3 regions of the Rahnella inusitata genome follow, and region 2 is predicted to be linked to each of the others. Evidence: predicted binding sites of a transcription regulator. Region 2 holds the regulator's gene; each other region holds the start of a gene.
What was found. The regulator PhoB, encoded in region 2, activates phosphate uptake and scavenging genes when phosphate is short. The targets are predictions, from matches to a motif close to CTGTCATAAAACTGNCNNAT.
Positions count from the first base shown of each region.

Region 1: a site for PhoB is predicted at 3,906-3,925, ahead of pstS (phosphate ABC transporter substrate-binding protein PstS). Genes of this name have one in related genera too.
Region 3: a site for PhoB is predicted at 2,904-2,923, ahead of I2123_RS01195 (MIP/aquaporin family protein). Genes of this name have one in related genera too.

Region 1 covers NZ_CP065024.1:415,004-421,037, forward strand. The annotation lists gene glmU (bifunctional UDP-N-acetylglucosamine diphosphorylase/glucosamine-1-phosphate N-acetyltransferase GlmU) at 1-1,033, shown strand, start outside; gene glmS (glutamine--fructose-6-phosphate transaminase (isomerizing)) at 1,167-2,996, shown strand; gene rluF (23S rRNA pseudouridine(2604) synthase RluF) at 3,096-3,836, shown strand; gene pstS (phosphate ABC transporter substrate-binding protein PstS) at 4,031-5,071, shown strand; gene pstC (phosphate ABC transporter permease PstC) at 5,166-6,034, shown strand, end outside.
Region 2 covers NZ_CP065024.1:4,031,378-4,037,411, forward strand. The annotation lists gene phoR (phosphate regulon sensor histidine kinase PhoR) at 1-1,264, opposite strand, end outside; gene phoB (phosphate response regulator transcription factor PhoB) at 1,286-1,975, opposite strand; gene sbcD (exonuclease subunit SbcD) at 2,193-3,431, shown strand; gene sbcC (exonuclease subunit SbcC) at 3,428-6,034, shown strand, end outside.
Region 3 covers NZ_CP065024.1:262,590-268,623, forward strand. The annotation lists gene hslU (HslU--HslV peptidase ATPase subunit) at 1-561, shown strand, start outside; gene I2123_RS01180 (1,4-dihydroxy-2-naphthoate polyprenyltransferase) at 659-1,585, shown strand; gene rraA (ribonuclease E activity regulator RraA) at 1,706-2,191, shown strand; gene zapB (septal ring assembly protein ZapB) at 2,270-2,509, opposite strand; gene I2123_RS01195 (MIP/aquaporin family protein) at 3,087-3,935, shown strand; gene glpK (glycerol kinase GlpK) at 3,981-5,504, shown strand; gene glpX (class II fructose-bisphosphatase) at 5,646-6,034, shown strand, end outside.

The DNA.
Region 1 (6,034 bases), 1.1 Mb from region 2:
TACGCTGGACAAACTGCTGAAAGTCAAACCGGAAGGCGGTATTGGTTTATTGACCGTCGTGCTTGACGAGCCAACCGGCTATGGTCGCATCGTGCGTGAAAATGGCACAGTGATCGGCATTATCGAACAAAAAGATGCCAGCCAGGAACAGCTTAAAATTCAGGAGATTAACACCGGAATTCTGGTAGCCAACGGAGCATCTTTCAAGCGCTGGCTGAGCAAACTCAATAACAATAATGCGCAGGGTGAATACTACATCACCGATATCATTGCGATGGCACATGCCGAAGGGCACCAGATCGCCACCGTTCATCCGGCGCGTAACAGTGAAGTGGATGGCGTGAACAACCGCCTGCAACTTTCGCGCCTTGAGCGCGTGTATCAGAGCGAACAGGCTGAACGCCTGCTACTGGAAGGCGTGATGCTGATGGATCCGGCGCGGTTTGATTTGCGCGGCGAGCTGTCTCATGGCATCGACGTCCTGATCGATACCAACGTGATTATCGAAGGCCACGTCAAACTGGGCGATCGGGTGAAAATCGGTGCGGGCTGCGTGCTGAAAAACTGTGTGATTGGCGATGACTGTGAAATCAGCCCTTACAGCGTCTTCGAAGATGCGGTGCTGGAAAGCGGTTGTACCGTCGGGCCATTCGCCCGTCTGCGCCCTGGCGCTGAGCTGGCCGAAGGCGCGCACGTCGGCAACTTCGTCGAAATCAAAAAATCCCGTCTGGGCAAAGGCTCTAAAGCGGGTCACCTTTCTTATCTCGGCGACGCTGAGATTGGTGACAACGTGAATATCGGCGCGGGCACCATCACCTGTAACTATGACGGCGTGAACAAAAGCAAAACGATTATCGGCAATGACGTGTTTGTCGGCTCCGATACTCAGCTGATTGCGCCTGTTACTGTCGGCAACAATGTGACCATCGCGGCGGGCACCACTGTGACGCGCGATGTTCCTGACAACGGTTTACTGTTAAGCCGGGTGCCTCAGGTGCATAAACCTGACTGGCAAAAACCGGTGAAGAAATAATAAGCATTACATAATAATCCCCAACTTCTACAAGGCTCGGGGAACCGTAAGTACACCGGAAAACGGGGCTCGCGGATAAATCAGGTCAGGCATCAAAAAAGGTCCCGAAAGACCTTCAATAGGAATAAAACTGATGTGTGGAATTGTAGGCGCAGTAGCGCAACGCGATATTGCTGAAATTCTGTTAGAAGGTTTACGCCGTCTCGAATACCGCGGTTATGACTCAGCCGGTCTGGCTGTGATTGATGCGCAAGGGAAAATGGGGCGTTTGCGTCGTCTGGGCAAAGTCCAGATGCTGGCTGACGCGCTGGATCAACATCCACTGCACGGCGGCACCGGTATTGCGCACACCCGCTGGGCAACCCACGGCGAACCTTCTGAAGCTAACGCCCACCCCCATGTGTCCGATTACATCGCGGTGGTGCATAACGGCATCATTGAAAACCACGAACCTCTGCGTGAATTACTGATTGAACGCGGCTACCGTTTTGATTCCGAAACGGATACCGAAGTGATCGCGCATCTGGTGCATTGGGAACAACTTCAGGGCGGCACGCTGCTGGAAGTGGTTCAGCGTGTTATCCCGCAACTGCGTGGCGCATACGGTACTGTCGTGATGGACAGCCGTGATCCGTCCGTTCTGGTCGCCGCCCGTTCCGGCAGTCCACTGGTGATCGGTCGTGGCGTGGGTGAAAACTTCATTGCTTCCGATCAGTTGGCATTGCTGCCGGTCACCCGTCGCTTCCTGTTCCTGGAAGAAGGCGATGTGGCGGAAGTGAAACGTCGCTCGGTCAGCGTGTATGACAAAAATGGTCATGCAGTTGAGCGTGAAGAAATTGAATCCAAAGTGCAGTACGACGCGGGTGATAAAGGCGTTTACCGTCACTACATGCAGAAAGAAATCTACGAACAGCCTCTGGCGATCAAAAACACCCTGGAAGGCCGTTTCAGCCATGGTGAAGTGAATCTGAGCGAACTGGGCGAAAAGGCTGACGACATTTTGTCACGCGTTCAGCATATCCAGATTATTGCCTGCGGGACGTCGTATAACTCCGGTATGGTCGCGCGTTACTGGTTTGAATCATTGGCCGGTATGCCTTGTGATGTGGAAATCGCATCTGAATTCCGCTATCGCAAATCTGCTGTACGTCCGGGCAGCCTGATTATCACGCTGTCCCAGTCCGGCGAAACGGCCGATACGCTGGCCGCCCTGCGTCTGTCCAAAGAACTGGGTTATCTCGGTTCTCTGGCCGTGTGTAACGTGGCCGGTTCATCGTTGGTGCGTGAATCCGACTTGGCACTGATGACCAAAGCGGGCACCGAAATCGGCGTTGCATCGACCAAAGCGTTTACCACTCAGCTGACCGTTCTGTTGATGCTGGTGGCGCGTATGGGTCGTCTGAAAGGCGTAGCGCCGCAGGTTGAGCACGACATCGTTCATGCGCTTCAGGCATTGCCTGCGCGTATCGAGCAGATGCTGTCGCTGGATAAAACCATCGAAGCTCTGGCAGAAGGTTTCTCTGACAAGCATCACGCCTTGTTCCTCGGTCGCGGCGATCAATACCCGATTGCGATGGAAGGTGCGCTGAAGCTCAAAGAGATCTCTTATATTCATGCCGAAGCCTATGCAGCAGGCGAGCTGAAACACGGCCCGCTGGCGCTGATTGATGCCGATATGCCGGTGATCGTGATTGCGCCAAACAACGAACTGCTGGAAAAGCTGAAGTCGAACATCGAAGAAGTGCGCGCCCGTGGCGGCCTGCTATATGTCTTCGCCGATCAGAATGCCGGTTTTACCGACAGCGACGGCATGAAGATCATTCAGCTGCCACACGTTGAAGAAATCGTCGCACCGATTTTCTACACCGTTCCGCTCCAGCTGCTGTCCTACTATGTCGCGCTGATCAAAGGCACCGACGTAGACCAGCCGCGTAACCTTGCGAAGTCTGTGACGGTAGAATAAGTCTTTAAGATTTGTGCTTCTGAGCGCCCCCCGTGGGCGCTTTTTTATTTCTGCGACGCAACAAGGTATAGTCCGCCTTTTACAGAGGTTCTCTGCGCAATGCCGATCCCTTCTTCCATACGGATTAACAAATACATCAGCGACAGCGGCATGTGTTCGCGGCGTGATGCTGACCGTTATGTCGAAAACGGGCGGGTATTGATTAACGATTTGCAGGCCGAATTTGGCGCTCAGGTCTTTGACGGCGATGTAGTGAAGGTGGATGGCCAGCTCATAGGGCAACGAGATGAAACCGGTCTGGTGCTGCTCGTGCTGAACAAGCCGGTAGGCATTATTACCTCGATGGACGAAAGTCTGCCGGATAACATCGGAACACTGATTCATCACAGCAAACGTATCTTTCCGGTCGGGCGTCTGGATAAGGATTCGCAGGGACTGATTTTACTGACCAACCACGGCGACATGGTGAACAAAATTCTGCGCGCCGGTAACGATCATGAAAAAGAGTACGTGGTGACCGTCAACAAGCCGGTGACCGACGCATTCATTCTCGGCCTGAGCACTGGCGTTCCGATGCTGGGCACCGTGACCAAAGCCTGCAAAGTGGTGAAAGAATCGGAATATATTTTTCGTATTACGCTGGTGCAGGGCCTTAACCGTCAGATCCGCCGCATGTCGAAGTATTTTGGTTTTGAGGTGACCCGTCTTGAACGCGTGCGCATTATGAATATTCATCTGGAAGGGCTGCCGTTGGGGGAATCACGGGAATTGACCGGTGATGAAGAGAAAGAGTTATTGCGGCGTATTCAACACTCGGTTTCCGACGAAACACTGCCGTAAGCGGTCATTTCTCCACCAGGGCACGCCTCAAAACCCCTCAGTTTTGCCGTATTGCCTGAATTATGACCATTGTCATAAAACTGTCATATAACGTACATTTTACTGTCACCAAACTGTCCTATTTTCCTCCTGTGCCTAACACTTTAATTAACGTCGACATTAGTCGGGAAGTTTAAAACCACCAGGAGTGGAACATGAAATTGATGCGTAACACCGTCGCCGGTCTTGTAGCAGCGACTTTTTCCCTCACAGCAATGTCTGCTTTCGCTGCCTCTAACCTGACTGGCGCTGGCGGTACCTTCCCTGCACCTGTTTACGCGAAGTGGGCAGATGCTTATCAGAAAGAAACCGGTAATCAGGTTAACTATCAGGGCATCGGTTCTTCCGGCGGCGTGAAACAAATCATCGCCAAAACCGTTGATTTCGGTGCGTCCGACGCCCCGATGAAAGAAGAAGATCTGACCAAAAACGGCCTGTTCCAGTTCCCTACCGTGATCGGTGGCGTGGTACTGGCGGTTAACATCCCTGGCATCAAATCCGGTCAGCTGACTCTGGACGGTGCAACGCTGGGTGATATTTACCTCGGCAAAATCAAAAAGTGGAACGACGCGGCGATCACTAAGCTGAACCCTGGCGTGAAACTGCCAGACACTAACATCGCGGTGGTACGCCGTGCTGATGGTTCCGGTACCTCTTTCGTGTTCACCAGCTATCTGGCGAAAGTGAACAACGAGTGGAAAGAGAAAATCGGTTCTGGTTCTACCGTTAACTGGCCTACCGGTCTGGGCGGTAAAGGTAACGACGGCGTGGCGGCATTCGTGCAGCGTCTGCCAGGTTCTATCGGCTACGTAGAATACGCTTACGCGAAACAAAACAACCTGGCTTACACCAAACTGGTGGATGCCGACGGTAAAGCCATTACCCCGACTGAAGAATCTTTCAGCGCAGCGGCCAAAGGCGCTGACTGGACGAAAACCTTCGCTCAGGACCTGACCAATCAGAAAGGTGACAATGCGTGGCCAATCAGCTCCACCACCTTCATCCTGATTTACAAAGACCAGCAAGATGCAGCTAAAGGCACTGAAGTGCTGAAGTTCTTCGACTGGGCTTACAAAAACGGTAACAAGCTGACGACCGACCTGGATTACGCCGCACTGCCTGATTCTGTGGTTGAACAGATCCGCGCAGCGTGGAAAACCAATGTAAAAGACTCCAGCGGCAAAGCACTGTACTAGGATCTGACCTTCCGTCTGATATAGAGTACAAGTCTTCTGCTTCATTCCCTCTCCGGCCGGGGAGGGAATTAAATCTGAATTAAAAGAGAGTGGTATGGCTGAATACAAGCCGGCTATCAAGGCACCAAGCAAAAACGGTGACATCATCTTCGGCGCGCTGGTCAAACTGGCTGCGCTGATCGTGTTATTAATGCTGGGCGGTATTATCGTCTCGCTGTTTATTGCTTCCTTACCGAGCATTGAAAAGTTCGGTTTATCCTTCCTCTGGAATAAAACCTGGGACGCCCCGAACGAGCAGTTCGGCGCACTGGTGCCGATTTACGGTACCGTCGTCACCTCGATTATCGCCTTGCTGATTGCCGTACCGGTCAGCTTTGGTATCGCGTTATTCCTCACCGAACTGGCTCCGAACTGGCTGAAACGTCCGCTAGGCATTGCCATCGAGCTGCTGGCGGCTATTCCCAGCATAGTTTACGGCATGTGGGGTTTATTCGTTTTTGCACCGCTGTTTGCCCAATACTTCCAGACGCCAGTCGGTGACGTACTTTCCGGCATCCCGATTGTTGGCGCCCTGTTCGCCGGTCCCGGATTTGGTATCGGTATTCTGGCTGCGGGTGTGATCCTCGCTATCATGATCATCCCTTACATCGCCTCGGTAATGCGCGACGTGTTCGAGCAAACGCCGGTGATGATGAAAGAGTCCGCTTACGGCATCGGTTGTACGACGTGGGAAGTGATTTGGCGCATCGTGTTGCCGTTCACTAAAAACGGCGTGATTGGCGGTGTGATGTTAGGGCTGGGGCGCGCATTGGGTGAAACCATGGCGGTGACCTTTATCATCGGCAACACCTACCAGCTCGACAGCGTCTCGCTGTATATGCCGGGCAACAGTATTACCTCGGCGCTGGCTAACGAATTCGCCGAAGCCGAAGCCGGTCTGCATACCGCCGCGCTGATGGAACT
Region 2 (6,034 bases):
CCAGCGTAAACATAAAGCGCGTGCCGACGCCGACTTCGCTCATCACCTCAAGCCGGGCGTTGTGGTGGCTGAGCGCATGTTTGACGATCGCCAGCCCCAGACCGCTGCCGCCGGTCTGACGGGAACGGGCTTTGTCGACGCGATAAAACCGTTCGGTCAGGCGCGGCAAGTGCTGAGGCGCAATCCCCGGCCCATTATCGCTAATCTGGAACTGCGCACCCTGTGGCGTTTGCTGCCAGCTGACCTCTATTCTGGTGCCCGGCGGCGTATGGTTCACCGCGTTATACACCAGATTCGACACCGCACTGCGTAGCTGATCCTCATTGCCGAAGACCTTCAGCTTGTCGTTTACGCGGAACACCACTTCGTGCTGACCGCCGCTCAGCGTCTGTACTTCGCGCTCCAGCATTCCGAGCATCACCGGAATATCGACTTTTTCGTGCAAATCCATATTGGCGGAGGCTTCGATTTTTGACAGCGTCAGGAGCTGCTTGACCAGCCCGTCCATGCGTCGCGTTTGCTCTTGCATGGTATCGAGCGCCTTAGTGCGAAACGGCTCTTCCAGCTTGGCGTCTTCCATCATTTCCAGATAGCCCTGCAAAACGGTCAGCGGGGTGCGAAGTTCATGGCTGACGTTGGCGAAGAAGTTACGTCGCGCACCTTCCAGCTGGCGCATTTGCGTGACGTCACGCGCCACCATCAGTAACTGCCCCTCGGAATAAGGCATCACGCGAAATTCGACGTAATGTTCATTATTGAGCTGGAGATTTAGGGCGCGGCTAAAATCACGCGCCTGGATCCAGACGCGAAATTCCGGATAGCGCAGCAGGTTGAAGATGTGTTGCCCGTTATCTTCCGGCCAGCGGAAGCCGAGCAGTTCCTGGGCCAGACCGTTGCACCAGAAAATATTGCCCTCTTCGGTGGTCAGCACCACCGCATCCGGCAAGGATTCTGCACCGCTGCGAAAACGTTTAATGAGTTGCCCTAATTCACGGCGGCGACGCCGGTTGCGCATCTGCATCTGGTTCAGCCCGTAGAACAACGGCTCCCAGCTCCAGCGACCATTTGGCGGGGTGATGCTGCGGTCAAGCCACAGCCAGTGTGAGAGTTTAAGCTGGTTATAATAGTTCCAGCCCAGCGCCGCCAGCAGCGACGCAAAGAGAAGCCAGCCAAAATGGCCGACAAAAATACCGAGAATGATCGCTGGCAGGCAAAACAGAAAAAATTCGCCGGCCAGCCGTTTCCATGACAAACGTTCTAACACACAGATTCTCCGCTGTGGGGACTAATAACGCGTTGAGAAACGATATCCCGTGCCACGGACAGTCTGGATCATTCTGTCATGTCCACTGGTTTCCAGCGCTTTGCGTAAACGACGAATATGCACGTCCACGGTTCGATCTTCCACATAAACGTTAGTGCCCCAGACGTTATTCAGCAACTGCTCGCGGCTGTAAACACGTTCCGAGTGGGTCATAAAGAAGTGCAGTAATTTGAATTCGGTCGGCCCCATGTCGAGCGCCTGCTCATTGGCCATCACCCGGTGGGAGGAAGGATCAAGTGTCAGACCCTGCATGTCGATCACCTCTTCCACCGCCATCGGCGAAATACGGCGCATCACAGCTTTTATACGGGCAACCAGTTCTTTGGGAGAGAACGGTTTAGTGATGTAATCATCGGCACCCACTTCGAGGCCACGCACCCGGTCTTCTTCTTCACCGCGTGCGGTCAGCATCATCACCGGAATTTCGCGGGTCAGGGCTTCACGTTTCAGATGCTTGATAAACTGGATCCCGGAACCGCCCGGTAACATCCAGTCAAGCAGGATAAGCTCAGGATAAGGCTCGACCAGTTGGCCAATCGCGGAATCAAAATCTTCAGCTTCTACTGCCTGATAGCCATTTTGTTCCAGTACAAAACACACCATTTCACGGATTGGAGCTTCGTCTTCAACCACCAATATACGTCTAGCCATCGTAGGTCCTGCCAATAGGTTAGCGATCTTTTATTTGATTGCGGGCGCCATTATGCGTCAGTTTTGTGACAGATTTATGAATAGAAAGGATGGTCTATTACACCGCACTTTGACAGCCATCTTGCTGAAATGCGCCTGATTTTTCTGGGGACATCGTCCCCCGACGGCGTTTATACTTTGCGCCATTGTTACCGTGCAGCGAATCACCGGGAGTTTCATGCGCCTGATCCACACTTCAGACTGGCACCTTGGCCAGTATTTCTTTACCAAAAGCCGCGCCGCCGAGCATCAGGCTTTTCTGCGCTGGCTGACGGAACAGGTGGAAATTCATCAGGCAGATGCCGTGATTGTGGCGGGCGATATTTTCGATACCGGCTCGCCACCGAGCTATGCGCGGGAACTGTATAACCGCTTCGTGGTGGAATTACAACACACCGGCTGCCAGCTGGTAGTGCTGGCCGGCAACCACGACTCTGTCGCCACGCTCAATGAATCTAAGGAACTGCTTTCCTGCCTCAATACCCGCGTGATCGCTACCGTCGGTGAAGACTTGTCTGAGCAGGTTCTGGAATTAAATCATCGGGATGGCTCGCCCGGCGCAGTGCTGTGTGCGATCCCGTTCTTACGCCCGCGCGATTTGATAGCCAGTCAGGCTGGTCAGTCCGGCAGCGACAAGCAGCTGGCATTGCAAGAAGCCATCGCCGCCCATTATGACGCTTTATATAAAGCGGCACAGGCGAAGCGTGACCAGCTCGGCGTTCCGCTGCCCATCATCGCCACCGGCCATCTGACCACCGTCGGCGTCAGCACCTCGGATTCGGTACGTGACATTTATATAGGCACCCTCGACGCCTTTCCGGCACAGGCCTTTCCGCCGGTCGATTACGTTGCACTCGGGCATATTCATCGCGCCCAGTGCGTGGCGAAAACCCACCACATCCGCTACAGCGGCTCGCCGATTGCGCTGAGTTTTGACGAACTCGGCAAAGCCAAAAGCGTGTTTTTGCTCGATTTTACGGGTGCAACGCTTAACAGCATCGACACGCTGGAAATTCCGGTATTTCAGCCGATGCAGATGATCAAAGGCTCGCTGGCCGAAATAGAAAAACAACTGATGCAGTTTACCGACGGCGATGCCACAAAACCGGTCTGGCTTGATATTGAAGTCGCGACGCAGGATTACCTCAGCGACATTCAGCGGCGGATCCAGACGCTGACCGCCGAACTGCCGGTGGAAGTCGTGCTGCTGCGCCGCAGTAAAGAACAGCGCATTAACAGCATTGAACAACAGGAAAAAGAAACCCTCAGCGAGCTGAGCGTGAGCGATGTCTTCGAGCGGCGGCTGTCGCTCGAAGCGGACGCCGACGAACAGCGTCAGGCGCGGATGCGCACGCTGTTCGCGCAGGTGGTCGATGAGGTCACCAGCGGCCATCACGCAGAGGACGCCGCACAATGAAAATTCTCAGCCTGCGTTTAAAAAATCTAAACTCGCTGCAAGGCGAATGGAAAATCGACTTCACCGCTGAGCCTTTTGCCAGCAACGGATTATTCGCCATCACCGGCCCGACCGGCGCGGGGAAAACCACCCTGCTCGATGCCATTTGTCTCGCACTGTATCATCAGACGCCGCGCCTCAACGTCACACCCAGCCAGAATGAACTGATGACCCGCCACACCGCCGAATCGCTGGCCGAAGTGGAGTTCGAGGTCAAAGGCATTGGCTACCGTGCCTTCTGGAGCCAGCGCCGGGCGAAGAACTCGCCGGACGGCAATTTACAGGCGCCGAAAGTCGAGCTGGCATTGCTGGCGGACGGCAAAATTCTGGCGGATAAAGTCCGCGATAAACTTGACGCTATTGCAGAACTGACCGGCCTGGATTTTGGCCGTTTCACCAAATCGATGATGCTGTCGCAGGGGCAGTTTGCGGCCTTTCTCAATGCCGACGCCAACGATCGCGCCGAACTGCTGGAAGAACTGACCGGCACGGAAATCTACGGCCAGCTGTCTGAGCGCGTATTCGAACAACATAAAGAGGCGCGCGTGGCGCTCGACGGTTTGCATCAGCGCATGGCCGGTATCGAACTGCTCAGTGAAGAACAGCGTCTGGCGCTGGAAATGCAGCTTAAAGAACTGAACGCGCAGGAAATCAGCCTCAGTCAGCAGGCGCAGCAGCGTCAGCAGGATCTTAACTGGCTGCAACAGTGGCAGCAGGTGCAGCAAAAGCATCAGCAATCGGTGCAACAGCTGGCCGCGACGGAGCAGGAAATGGCGCAGGCTGCGCCGCAGTTACAGCAACTGGCGCGCAGCGAACCGGCGGAAAAACTCCGTTCACGACTGAACGATCGCCAGCGATGCGAGCAGGAAACGCTAAGCCTGCAACAGCAGACCGCAGAGCTGATTCACCAGCAGGAACAGCAACTGGCGCAGATGACGCCGCTGAAACAGGCCGCAGAACTGGCGCAGAGTGAGCGCCAGAAACAGGCCGAAGAACAGCGCCAGCAGCAGACGCTGATTGAAGAACAGATCCTGCCACTGGATAACAGCATCGCCCAGTGGCAGAAATCGCAAAACGACACCCGGCAGTCAGTGAATGATGTCCAAAAACAAGTCAGCGAACAGAATCTCACGCTGGAACAGCTGACCGCCGAACGCCAGAAGCTTGAGGAGCAAAGTCGTCAGCATCAGACACGGCATACGGCCCTGACCGATGCACTCACCGCGCAGCAACAACATCAGGCCACGCTGGAAAATCAGCATCCGCTGACGGCCTTGCAAAAACGCCAAGCCGAACTGACACAACTTCGGCCAGTGCGCCAGCAGCTGTATTCGCTCGCACAGCTTTACCCTCCGCTGAATCGCCGGGTGGTGCAGCAAAACGCCGATTTCCTACAGATCCAGACGCAGGTCACGGAAGAAGAACAGCGGCTTGGCGCGATACGTCTGCAATGTCAGAAGCAACTGGAACATCTCAATGACGTTAAAGCGCGCCTGAAAAGTGAAGAGCTGATCGTCAGCCTCACCGCCGAGCGCGCGAATCTGCAAAGCGGCAAGCCGTGTCCGCTGTGCGGCTCGACGTCGCATCCGGCGGTGGAAAGCTACCAGGACGTCAAACCGTCAGAAACCGCGCAGCGGCTGGAGCAAATGCAGGCAGAATTCGATAAAGAAAAAGCCAGCGGCATTGAGTTGGCGGCGAAGATCAAAAGCCTGAAAGAGCAGCAAATGCGTCTGCAAACCCAGCTTGAGCAGGATAAGCAACAGCTGAACGCACATCAGGAAAGCTGGCAGCAGCTGAGTACCCCGCTGAACCTGACGTTCGGGTTGCAGGATACCGACGCTGCTCAGCAATGGCTGGCGGAACGCGATCGCGAAGAACAACAATCTCAGGATCTGCTGGGTCAGCACGAACAGCTGGCGCGGGCCCTGCAACAGGCGAAAGATGCGCTGAATGACGCCGTGACGGAGCAACAGAAAACGCAGCAACACGCCGCCCTGCTGAGCGAGCGGTTTACGCTTATCGGGCAAAGTCAGGTCAGACTTCAGGAACAGATGGAGCACCTGCAAAAACAGTTTACTGAAGGCGAGAAAACGCTGGCAGAGCTGAACGCGCAGCGTCGCAGTCTGTTCGGCGATCGCCAGATTGCGCAGGTTCGCGAGCACTTACATCAGCAGCAACTGGCCGCCGAGAAAGCCGTCAGCGACGCGACCGACGCACTGAACAAAGCACAGGAACAGCGCGATAAACTGGCCGGTCAGCTGGCCAGCACACAGCAGCAACATCAGCTGGCCACGGCACGTCTGCATCAGGCTGAGAGCGAGTGGCAACAGGCGCTGGCCGCCAGCGAATTCTCTGACAAAGATGCGGTGAGACTCGCCCTGCTCGATGACGGGCTGCGTCAGCAACTACAGCGGCAAAAAGAACGGCTGCAACAACAGCTGGCGCAGGCGCAGGCACTGCTGAGTGATGCCAGCGCGACGCTGGAAACTCACCGTCTGGCACGCCCTGCACATTTGAGCGAGAACGAAATCGACCTCACTCAGCTGACCGCAGAAAAGGCCGCG
Region 3 (6,034 bases), 940 kb from region 2:
GACAAAATCTGTAAACGCGGCGGACAGAGTTCTGGCCCTGACGTTTCCCGCGAAGGTGTTCAGCGCGATCTGCTGCCGCTGGTGGAAGGCTGTACGGTGTCCACCAAGCACGGCATGGTGAAAACGGATCACATTCTGTTTATTGCCTCCGGCGCTTTCCAGACGGCAAGTCCGTCCGATTTAATCCCAGAGTTGCAGGGTCGTTTACCGATCCGTGTGGAACTGCAGGCACTGTCGACGGAAGACTTCGAACGCATCCTGACCGAGCCAAGTGCTTCCCTGACTCATCAGTACAAAGCACTGATGGCGACCGAAGGTGTGACGATTGATTTTACCGCTGACGGTATCCGCCGTATCGCTGAAGCGGCATGGCAGGTAAACGAAACCACCGAGAACATTGGTGCGCGTCGTTTGCATACCGTTCTGGAGCGTCTGATGGAAGATATCTCTTACGACGCCAGCGAAAGCAACGGTATTTCCATAAACATTGATGCAGATTATGTTAGAAGCCACCTTGATCAGCTGGTAGCTGATGAAGATCTGAGCCGTTTTATCTTATAATTTGCTCATACGTTCCGAAAGTGATCTTCAGGGAGGCGTTTGCCTCCCTGTTTTTTTTTAGATTTCGGACTGACTTGTTCACCTGAGCGAATCCACTATGAGCACTATGACTCCCTGCACTCCGACGACGCCCACCCGCGCCTGGCTCGAAAGCCTGCGTCCCAAAACGCTGCCATTGGCTTTTGCCTCCATCGTCATGGGTTCTGCCATTGCCAGCCTGCAAGGCGTTTTCCATCCGCTGACTGCCCTGCTGGCGTTGCTCACCGCCGGGTGTTTGCAAATCCTGTCGAATCTGGCCAATGATTATGGCGATGCCGAAAAAGGCAGCGATACGCCGGATCGCGTCGGGCCGTTGCGCGGAATGCAAAAAGGGATGATTACGGCCGCACAGATGAAACGCGCCATTATGCTGACTATCGCGCTGACCATTGTTTGCGGCATCGCGCTTATTGCCGTGGCGTGTCATAAGCCGAGCGACGTGGTCGGTTTCCTGATCCTCGGTTTACTGTCGATTGGCGCGGCGATCACCTACACCGTCGGCACCCGCCCTTACGGTTATATGGGGCTCGGGGATATTTCGGTACTGATTTTCTTCGGCTGGATTAGCGTAGCGGGGACATTCTATTTGCAGGCCGGTCATTTCGACTGGATAGTCATGTTACCGGCGACGGCGACCGGTTTGCTGGCGACCGCGGTGCTTAACATCAACAATTTGCGCGATATCGAAACCGACAGTGCCAACGGCAAAAATACGCTGGCTGTGCGCCTCGGGCCGGTAAACGCCCGCCGTTATCACGCCACCATTCTCAGTGCAGCTGCGCTGTGTCTGGCGATATTCTCCGCCGTTCATCTGCACCACTGGACCGGCTGGCTGTTCCTTCTGGCACTGCCGATGCTGGCGGTTCACATCAAACGCGTAAATCATGCCAAAACGTCGCTGGAAGTGCGCCCTCTGCTGGAGCACATGGTAAAAGCCGCGTTACTGACTAACGTCTTGTTTGCAGCCGGTCTGTTACTCAATTGATGGAAAGTGGCCGGGCGTGCGCTAATCGCGCTGCTTTTCACATTTAACAATTGATGATTTTGCCAACATCCGCTGTAAAGGGATATACTGAACACTCATGCAGCAACCAGATGAAATCCTATGAAATACGATACTTCCGAACTTTGCGATATCTACCATGAAGAAGTGAATGTTGTCGAACCCCTGTTCTCCAACTTTGGTGGACGTACTTCATTTGGCGGGCAAATCACGACAGTGAAGTGTTTCGAAGACAATGGCTTGCTTTATGACCTGCTGGAAGAGAATGGCCGTGGCCGTGTGCTGGTGGTCGATGGTGGGGGATCTGTTCGTCGTGCGTTGCTCGATGCCGGTCTGGCACGTCAGGCACTGCAAAACGAATGGGAAGGCATTTTGATTTACGGTGCGGTTCGTCAGGTGGACGATTTGGAAGAGCTCGATATTGGCATCCAGGCGATGGCAGCGATTCCGGCTGGCGCAGGCAGTGAAGGGATCGGCGAAAGCGACATTCGTGTCAATTTCGGCGGCGTGACCTTCTTCTCCGGTGACCATCTGTATGCCGATAACACCGGTATCATCCTTTCAGAAGACCCGCTCGATATCGAATAACCTTCGCTTTCAGCAACAAAAAAGGACGCCCTGGCGTCCTTTTTTATGCTTATACATCAAGCACTGCGGCGGAAGTCCTCAGACTTCTTCCATTTTTCCCAACAGCGCACGCAGACGATCCTGCCACACGTGTTGTTCTTCTTTCAGTTGCGCATTTTCACGCACCAGCGACTCGTGATTACCACTCGCCTGCTGAACTTCATGAGACAGACTGTTGTTCTGCTCTTTCAGTTCTTCGATTTCCATCTGCAACAGAGTAATGGTATCGATCGCTTGCTGAACTTTAGCTTCTAGTTTCTCAAATACTTCAAATGACATTTTTCGGTCCCCTTATGTTCGCAAGGCGCACATCTTATGTTCTGCCGCATCGTCCGGACACGGCTCAAAAATTCCTGCACTCCATCGATTTTTATAACAAATTCAAACCAGAAAAACGTCTGAACCCTTCAAAACCGGCGGGTGTCTTAACGGTTGATTGTATGTAGCCAGCCTTGCCCTGTCTAGCAAGAACCCCTCTCTGCACGCAGTCTGTTGCAATTTTATCGGGCTGGGTATCAGGAAATGCTTAAAAAGCAGAGGCACTCACCAGAAATGTCACGGAATACCGAATACCCTGAGCGCCGCCCTGACATGCGTGTTCAGGGAAAATACCTTCGCTAAGATACTACGGCGTGGACTTTTCGCCGGTCAGCATGACCTTTGAACACGCGAAATCGCTCATTTTTATGACACAACACACAAAATTTGATTTCGCTATTTCTCGTTTATGCTCGTTAACGATAAATTCACATTACGTTCTCATTTAGTGATGAACGGCAAAATCCGATTACGTTCACGTACGCATAACAGAAAAACTATAACTAACCATTAACATCATCCTTAGCAGGATCCAACTATGAGCCAAACCATGAGTTCCACATTAAAAGGTCAGTGCATCGCTGAGTTTCTGGGTACCGGGCTTATCATTTTCTTTGGTGCGGGTTGTGTCGCAGCAATGAAACTGGCCGGTGCTACCTTTGGCCAGTGGGAAATTAGCATCATCTGGGGTCTGGGTGTGGCAATGGCCATCTACCTGACCGCCGCTATCTCAGGCGCCCACCTGAATCCGGCGGTGACCGTCGCGCTTTGTTTGTTTGCAAACTTTGAAGGACGCAAAGTTCTGCCTTACATCGTGGCGCAGGTCGCCGGTGCCTTCTGCGCTGCTGCGCTGGTCTACGGTCTCTATTACAACTTGTTCTTCGATTTCGAGCAAAGCCACAACATGGTGCGCGGCAGTGTCGAAAGTCTGGATCTGGCCGGTATCTTCTCGACCTATCCAAACCCACACATCAGCGTGTTGCAGGCCTTCCTGGTTGAAACCGTGATCACCGCCATTCTGATGGCCCTGATCCTCGGCCTGACCGACGACGGCAATGGTATTCCACGCGGCCCGCTGGCTCCGTTACTGATCGGTATTCTGATCGCGGTAATCGGTGCCTCCATGGGGCCCCTCACCGGCTTCGCACTGAACCCGGCGCGTGACTTCGGCCCGAAAGTGTTCGCTTACTTCGCAGGCTGGGGCAAAGTGGCCTTCACCGGCGCACGTGATATCCCTTACTTCCTGGTACCGATTTTTGGCCCGCTGCTCGGCGCTTCTCTGGGTGCCATCGCGTATAAATCGCTGATTGGCCGCCATCTGCCACATCAGATCAATGATATTGCAGAAGAAAAAGCACCTCAGCCATCCAAACAGCGTAAAGCCTGATCGGCTAAACTGTTCCAAAGCTTACTTATTCGCAGGATGAAAATTATGTCAGCAGATACGACTCACGAAAAAAAATACATCGTCGCGCTCGACCAGGGTACGACCAGCTCACGCGCCGTAGTTCTGGATCATGATGCCAACATCGTCAGCGTCTCACAGCGCGAATTCACCCAGATCTACCCAAAATCCGGCTGGGTAGAACACGACCCGATGGAAATCTGGTCATCGCAAAGCTCGGTATTGGTAGAAGTGCTGGCGAAAGCCGACATCAATTCAGATCAGATCGCCGGTATCGGTATTACTAACCAGCGTGAAACCACCATCGTGTGGGAAAAAGAAACCGGCAAGCCGATTTACAACGCGATTGTGTGGCAATGCCGCCGTACTGCTGACATCTGTGAAAAGCTGAAGAAAGACGGGATGGAAGAGTACATCCGTCACAACACCGGCCTGGTGGTTGACCCCTACTTCTCCGGTACCAAACTGAAATGGATCCTCGACCACGTTGAGGGCTCCCGTGAACGCGCTGCCCGCGGCGAGTTGCTGTTCGGCACCGTTGACACCTGGCTGGTATGGAAAATGACTCAGGGACGCGTTCATGTTACCGATTACACCAACGCCTCTCGTACCATGATGTTCAACATCCACAATCTGGAATGGGATGAACGCATGCTGGAAGTGCTGGATATCCCGCGCGCCATGCTGCCGGAAGTCCGTCCTTCATCAGAAATTTACGGCCAGACCAACATTGGTGGTAAAGGCGGTACGCGTATTCCGATCGCCGGTATCGCTGGTGACCAGCAGGCCGCGCTGTATGGCCAGCTGTGCGTTCAACCGGGTATGGCGAAAAATACCTACGGCACCGGCTGCTTCCTGCTGATGAACACCGGTACAGAAGCCGTGACGTCGAAAAATGGCCTGCTGACCACCATCGCCTGCGGTCCGCGTGGCGAAGTGAACTATGCGCTGGAAGGTGCGGTCTTCGTCGGCGGTGCTTCCATCCAGTGGCTGCGCGACGAGCTGAAACTGATCAGCGATGCGACAGACTCCGAATATTTCGCCAGCAAAGTGAAAGACACCAACGGCGTTTACGTGGTGCCAGCCTTCACCGGCCTCGGCGCGCCTTACTGGGATCCGTATGCCCGTGGTGCGATCTTCGGCCTGAGCCGTGGCGCGAACAGCAACCACATCATCCGTGCAACGCTGGAATCCATCGCTTACCAGACTCGCGACGTACTTGATGCGATGCAGGCTGATTCAGGCACCCGCCTGCAATCTCTGCGCGTGGATGGCGGCGCGGTTGCCAACAACTTCCTGATGCAGTTCCAGTCAGACATTCTTGGCACACGCGTTGAGCGCCCTGCCGTCCTGGAAGTCACCGCGTTGGGTTCAGCCTTCCTCGCCGGTCTGGCCGTCGGTTTCTGGAACGATCTGGACGAAGTGCGCAGCAAAGCGACCATCGAACGTGAATTCCGCCCAAGCATTGAAACGACAGAACGTAATGTGCGATACAAAGGCTGGCAGAAAGCCGTTGCCCGCGTGCGCTCATGGGAAGATCACGACGAGTAATCGCCGGGTTTCACTGCAAAAATCCTTCTCTAAAACTCCCCGTCGGGGAGTTTTTTTATGCCTCTTTCCCATTGTGCTAAAATCCCCGCACAGATGAGCCTTTGCCTCACCGACCTCTTTTTTCTTTCTACAGGCTTTCCAATGAAACGTGAATTAGCAATCGAGTTCTCCCGTGTGACCGAAGCGGCTGCGCTTGCCGGTTATAAGTGGCTTGGCCGTGGCGACAAAAACCTCGCCGACAACGCCGCCGTTCAGGCGATGCGCATCATGCTCAACAACGTCGATATCGATGGCACCATCGTGATTGGCGAAGGGGAAATTGATGAAGCGCCAATGCTGTATATCGGCGAAAAAGTGGGAACCGGCAACGGCGATGCGGTGGATATCGCGGTCGATCCGATTGAAGGCACGCGCATGACGGCGATGGGCCAGTCCAACGCACTGGCAGTGCTGGCGGTCGGCGATCAGGGCTCATTCCTCAACGCGCCGGACATGTACATGGAAAAAATCGCCGTCGGTCCGGGCGCCAG